DNA from 3 places in the Pseudomonas sp. MYb118 genome. Region 2 is predicted to be linked to each of the others. Evidence: predicted binding sites of a transcription regulator. Region 2 holds the regulator's gene; each other region holds the start of a gene.

Region 1 (2,201 bases), on a different contig from region 2:
GACGTCACGGGCGATGCGCAGGACTTTCACCAGTTCGCGCTGCTCCTTGAGCAACAGCTTGTAACCCTGCTGCACCCAGATGGGCAGGTGCCAGGTTTCCACGAGTTTTTGCGCGATTCGCAGCAGCCGAACGCCGAACAATTGTTTCTCGACGTTGCGTGCTGACTCGCCCTTGTGGATAACCCGCAGCTCCCATTCCTCGAGTAATTGCGGGTGGGTCAACGCCAGGGGCCACAGCGGCGACAGGAACAGCAGGCTGCCCCAGTGGATATCCTGCCAGAGCCGGGCCAGGCGCGCGGCGAAGAAACCGTTGGCCTGTTGGGTGGCGTGCTGGCTGATCAATTGCAGTTGGCGCAGGGTCACGGGAATCTGCGATTGCGGCACGGCCGGCAGTCGCGCCAGCAACTCTTCGGTGCGCTTCAAACCCAGGCGGGTGATCGCCACCTCAAGGTTTTCCGCCGGTTCCGCCATGCTGCCATGGGTCTGCCGGTTGGCCTCGCGAATGACGCTCAGGGCCAGCGCGGGGCTGTCCTGCATCAACTCGGCGATGTCGCGCAACGAGCTGCGATTATCGCCGATCGCCTTGCAAACACGATCGTGGCTGGCCTGTGGAACAGGCAGGCGCACGCCATCGAGAAGCTTTACCCAGCCTTCGAGCGTGGTCGGTTTTGGAACTGGGACGTTGGTTTCATTAGCCATGGTTGGACGTGATCATCGTCTGCATTACCTACGCCGAAAATGGGCCGAATTGGCTTTTCGCCTGAACTGGCTATAGTCTGGCGCAGTTTTGCCGATAAGTAGAAGAAGAGATTTTTTAACTTCCGAATATGACCTTGAACCCGACTCAGTAAGTGCTCTCCTACCTATGGCTAAAATAATCGGCATCATCGTCGTATTCGCTAGCGTGCTCGGCGGATACGTGCTCTCCCACGGCAAGATTGCCGCCCTGATCCAACCCTTTGAAGTGTTGATCATCGGTGGTGCGGCCCTCGGTGCATTCCTGCAGGCCAACCCTGGCCCCACGACTCTGCACGTGCTCAAGAAATCCCTGAGCATGTTCGGTTCGCGCTTCACCCACACCTTCTACCTGGAAGTGCTGGGACTGGTTTACGAGATCCTCAACAAAAGTCGTCGCGAAGGCATGATGGCCATCGAAGGCGACATCGAAGATGCGGCGGCCAGCCCGATCTTCGCCAAGTACCCGTCAGTACTCAAGGATGAGCGCATGACCGCGTTCGTATGCGATTACCTGCGCATCATGTCGTCCGGCAACATGGCTCCCCATGAGCTGGAAGGCCTGTTCGACATGGAACTTTACAGCCTCAAGGAAGACCTCGATCACCCATCCCATGCAGTGAACGGCATTGCCGACGGTATGCCCGGTTTCGGTATCGTCGCGGCGGTACTGGGTATCGTGGTGACCATGGCGTCCCTGGGCGAGGGTGACCAGGCGTCCATCGGCCTGCACGTAGGTGCGGCACTGGTGGGTACTTTCTTCGGTATTCTCGCAGCGTACGGTTTCTTCGGCCCGCTGGCCCATTCCCTGGCCCACGATGCCAAGGAAGAACTGAACGTGTACGAAGCGATCAAGGCCTCGCTGGTGGCTTCGGCGTCCGGCATGCCGCCATCGCTGGCCGTGGAATTCGGGCGCAAGGTGCTGTACCCGGCGCACCGTCCTAGCTTTGCTGAGCTGGAACAAGCGGTTCGCGGTCGCTAAGTCATGGAAAATAATCAGCCGATAATCGTCAAGCGCGTCAAGCGCATCGCTGGCGGGCACCACGGGGGCGCCTGGAAAATCGCCTTCGCGGACTTCGCGACGGCAATGATGGCGTTCTTCCTGGTGCTGTGGCTGCTGTCGACCGCCACGCCGGAGCAGAAGATCGCCATCGCCGGCTACTTCAAGGACCCGGTCGGTTTCTCCGAAAGCGGCACGCCGTACATCATCGACCTGGGCGGCACGCCGACCCTGGCCCCGGAAAACACCCTCAACCCCGAGGTGAAATCCCAGCCGCAGCCCGACAAGGTGACCGTCGACGCCGAGCAGGTCGAGGGCATGGCCGAGATGGTGGAGAAGGAGCGCCTGGAGCTGTTGCTGCAAGAGTTGCAGAACAAGGTTGAAGAGAACCCGCAACTGCAGAAGTTCAAGGATCAGATCCTGTTCGAGATCACCACCGATGGTTTGCGCATCCAGATCGTGGACG
Region 2 (2,201 bases):
AATGGTGTGGAGCTTTCGACCAGATCCATGGTGCGGTTGGCGGCAGCCTCTGTCAGCTTGACAACATAACCGAGGCGCTCGGTGGCATCCGTGATCTGGGACACCTCTTCGGCTTGCGGCATGTGCGGATCAATCTGGAAATTGACGATCGCGCTATGCAACTCGCGGGTGAGCTTGCCCACTTCCTGATACAGGCCACGGTCACGGGTCTGATTGAGCTCATGGATCAATTGCACCGCGTCGCCGAACTTGCCTTTTTCAAGGCTTTCGACCAGTTCGACCGCGTGTTTTTTCAGGGTCGACTCGAAGTCACCCAGTGAAGATTCTTTGTGGTCCATAGCTCCCCCGTGGCGCCGTGACTCAACCGATGCGTTCGAAAATCTTCTCGATTTTTTCTTTCAACGCCTGGGCCGTGAAGGGTTTGACCACATAGCCGTTTACACCGGCCTGGGCCGCTTCGATGATCTGCTCGCGCTTGGCTTCGGCGGTCACCATCAGCACCGGCAGGTGCTTGAGCTTTTCATCGGCGCGCACGTGGCGCAGCAGATCAATGCCGGTCATGCCAGGCATGTTCCAGTCGGTTACCAGAAAGTCGATGCTTCCGCTGTTGAGGACCGGAATGGCGGTGGTGCCATCGTCGGCCTCGACCGTGTTGGTGAACCCAAGGTCACGCAACAGGTTCTTAATGATCCGCCGCATCGTTGAGAAGTCATCAACGATGAGGATTTTCATGTTCTTGTCCAATTCGACCTCCAAGCAGTCTTAAACGCGCCCAGCACCTGGACGCGCCATTTCAATCAATTTGGCAAAGCACTCAATGACTGTCTGGAGCACAACAGATCGAGACCGGTGCGGTTCAACACCACACCAGCCACGTTCGCAGTGTCCCCACACTGCCTTCAGCGCGCTCGCCACTCCCCCAAACGCCCCCGCAAACGGGCTGCGCACTGGCTATGTAACTGGCTGACCCGAGATTCGCTGACTCCCAGGACCTCACCGATTTCCTTGAGATTCAACTCTTCGTCGTAGTACAGCGCCAACACCAGTCGCTCGCGCTCCGGCAAATTGGCAATCGCGTCCGCCAGCGCCGCCTGGAAGCGTTCATCTTCCAGATCGCGTGACGGCTCGAGATGAGCACTCGCGCCATCCTCGTGCAGACCTTCGTGTTCGCCGTCCTGCAAAAGATCGTCGAAACTGAATAACCGGCTGCCCAGGGTGTCGTTCAAAATCCCGTAATAATCATCGAGACTCAATTGGAGTTCGGCCGCAACTTCGTGATCTTTAGCGTCACGGCCGGTTTTAGCTTCAATCGAGCGAATTGCGTCGCTGACCATGCGGGTATTGCGGTGGACCGAACGTGGCGCCCAGTCCCCCTTGCGCACTTCATCGAGCATGGCGCCGCGGATGCGGATGCCCGCGTACGTCTCGAAACTCGCGCCCTTGCTGGCGTCGTATTTGGTCGACACTTCCAGCAGGCCGATCATCCCGGCCTGGATCAGGTCTTCGACCTGCACACTGGCAGGCAGACGCGCCAGCAAGTGGTAGGCAATGCGTTTGACCAGGGGCGCGTAACGCTCGATCAGCTCGTACTGCGCGTCACGCGCCGACTTCTTGTAGAGGTTGTAACCGCTGGCTGTCATAGCACCGGTCCTGCCGTTTGTTGCACGAGACGCTCGACGAAAAATTCCAGATGCCCACGCGGGTTGGCGGGCAGTGGCCAGGTATCGACCTTTTGCGCGATAGCCTTGAAGGCCAGGGAGCACTTGGAACGCGGGAAAGCTTCATACACGGCGCGTTGCTTCTGCACAGCCTTGCGCACGCTTTCGTCGTAAGGCACGGCGCCCACGTATTGTAGGGCGACGTCAAGGAAACGATCCGTGACCTTTGTCAACTTGGCGAACAGGTTGCGCCCTTCCTGCGGGCTCTGGGCCATGTTGGCCAGGACGCGGAAGCGGTTCATGCCGTAATCGCGGTTGAGCAGCTTGATCAGGGCATAGGCGTCTGTGATCGAGGTCGGCTCGTCGCAGACCACCAGCAGGACTTCCTGGGCGGCGCGGACAAAACTGACTACCGAGTCACCAATACCCGCAGCGGTGTCGATCACCAGCACATCGAGGTTGTCGCCGATATCGCTGAACGCCTGGATCAGGCCGGCATGCTGGGCCGGGCTCAGGTGCACCATGCTCTGGGTGCCGGAAGCC
Region 3 (2,201 bases), on a different contig from region 2:
GAACTGCTCGTTGGTGCCGCTGGCCATCAGCCCGGCAATCGACTTCAACTCACCACTGGCGCTGTCCAGGTCCTGGGTGCTGACCTGCAAACGGCTGAAGGTGTCGGCGAGGAAATCACGCAGGGTGTTGGCGGCGGTGGCCAGTTTGCCCAGTTCATCCTGGCGGTTGCTGGCGACACGCTCGGCGAACTTGCCTTGGCTGAGCTGGGCCACGTATTCGATGAGTTTCTGGATCGGCGCCACCAGGTTGCGGTTGACCAGCCACAGGCTCAGCAGGCCGATCAACAAACCGGAAACCAGCATGACGATGATGCCCAGCAGCACGGTGTGATTGGCACTGGCACTGATCAGCACCGACTGCTCGTTACCCAGCTTGCGCAACTCGGCCACCAGCGCGCTCATCTGCTCGCTGCTGGCGCGGTCCACGCCCTTGACCGCCGCATCACCCGCCGCCGGGTCGCCACCGGAAGCGACGTAGGCGTCGCGGCCCTTCTGATACGCAGCGCCGAGCAGGCGATGTTCTTCACGCAAACGCTCGATGCGGGTTTTCAGCGATGACTCGATGCCCTGCTGCCCGGCCAGTTCGCCGAGGATGCCTTGCACGTCGCGCTGGCGGTCTTCGAATTGTTTCCAGTACTTGTCCAGGTCCGCCGGTTGCTTGCCGCGCAGCAACACGTTTTTCCATTCCTGGACCTGGATCTTGAATTGCAGGTTGGCTTCGTCGATCAATTGCGAAGTGTGCAGCGGGCCTTCGATCAGGTTCGCATAGCTCTTCACACCGTTGGACAGGAAGTGAAAGCACGCCAGCGCGATCAACAGCATCGCCAGCAGGCTGCCACTGAGCAGGGCGAGAATTTGAGCTCTCAAGGACTTTTGCAAAGACATCGGAAAGTTCTCATGACAGGAATTCGGCACGCTTCAGAGAGGCGTGAAAGTGGTGCGGACGTCCTGTCTGCGACAGCGGCTGTACGCCGCGAAGGCGCGCAACTTAACCCATGCGTGATCGGCGTGCTAGAGCGGTTCTTGAAGCAAATCCGACCATCGGTAGAGCAATCGTTTGCGCCATATTCATGTCACAAAAACGTCATCTTGCCTTGCGATGATTCGGCTCAAGTGAACCTGTGAAACCCGCGACAGGCGCCCTCCTCGCAGCGAGCCTTCATGAACCACAGCATCGATCAAAGTCATCGCGATCCAGACCTGTTCGGTCTGCTCTACGGCTTCAGTTTTCGCCCTGGCGAGCGCGGTCGCGAGATCGACTCGGCGATGGCGCTACGGCGCCTGCAACAGTCGGACGACGACGAAGAATTTCTCTGGCTGCACCTCAACCTCGCCCATGCCGCGTGCGAGCGCTGGATGAAAAACCACCTGGAATTGCCCGACGAGTTTTTCGAGGCCCTGCATGAGGGCTCGCGCTCGACGCGCATCGAGCATGTCGATTCGGCATTGCTGGCGGTGGTCAACGACGTGGTGTTCAACTTGAGCAGCATGGTTTCCTCCGACGTGTCGACGTTGTGGGTGTGCGTGCGCAGCCGGCTGATCATCAGCGCGCGCCTGCAACCGCTGCACTCGGTGGACAAGCTGCGCAGCTCGGTGAAGGCCGGCGAGAGCTTTCGCTCGCCGCTGGAGTTGCTGGTGCACCTGCTGCGCGACCAGGGCGAAGTGCTGACCCAGATCGTGCGCAAGACCAGCCAGAGTGTCGATCAGATCGAGGATGAATTGCTGTCCTCGCGCCTGTCGACCAACCGCGCGGAACTGGGCACCAACCGCCGGGTGCTGGTGCGCCTGCAACGGCTGCTGGCCCTGGAGCCGGGCTCGTTGCTGCGCCTGCTCAACCGCCCGCCGCCGTGGCTGCAGAAGGAAGACGTGAAGGAGTTGCGCAAATCCACCGAGGAGTTTGCGCTGATCATCAACGACCTCACGGCACTGGGCGAGCGCATCAAGCTGTTGCAGGAAGAGATCGCCGCCAATCTCAACGAACAGAGCAACCGCACGCTGTTCACCCTGACCGTGGTGACGGTGCTGGCGTTGCCGATCAACATCATTGCCGGTTTTTTTGGCATGAACGTTGGGGGCGTGCCGCTGGCGGGGGACCCGGAGGGGTTCTGGATTTTGGTGGCGTTGGTGGTGACGTTTACCGTGATTGCGGGGCGGTGGGCGTTTCGCAAGCGGCAGGATTATTGAGTTCATCTGCAAAACTT

What was found. Region 2 encodes FliA, which starts transcription of late flagellar genes. Its sites were predicted from a motif close to CTAAAGTTTNNNNNNNNNNNGCCGNTAA; they were not measured.
Region 1: motA (flagellar motor stator protein MotA) is a predicted target of FliA. The motif match lies at 770-797, and genes of this name have one in related genera.
Region 3: ABVN20_RS07000 (methyl-accepting chemotaxis protein) is a predicted target of FliA. The motif match lies at 966-993, and genes of this name have one in related genera.

Annotation. Positions count from the first base shown of each region.
Region 1 is NZ_JBFRXN010000002.1:2,283,144-2,285,344, forward strand. It holds gene ABVN20_RS16330 (HDOD domain-containing protein) at 1-699, opposite strand, end outside; gene motA (flagellar motor stator protein MotA) at 866-1,717, shown strand; gene motB (flagellar motor protein MotB) at 1,721-2,201, shown strand, end outside.
Region 2 is NZ_JBFRXN010000001.1:23,828-26,028, reverse strand. It holds gene ABVN20_RS00135 (protein phosphatase CheZ) at 1-338, opposite strand, end outside; gene ABVN20_RS00130 (chemotaxis response regulator CheY) at 361-732, opposite strand; gene fliA (RNA polymerase sigma factor FliA) at 900-1,640, opposite strand; gene fleN (flagellar synthesis regulator FleN) at 1,637-2,201, opposite strand, start outside.
Region 3 is NZ_JBFRXN010000002.1:260,949-263,149, forward strand. It holds gene ABVN20_RS07000 (methyl-accepting chemotaxis protein) at 1-885, opposite strand, end outside; gene ABVN20_RS07005 (transporter) at 1,162-2,184, shown strand.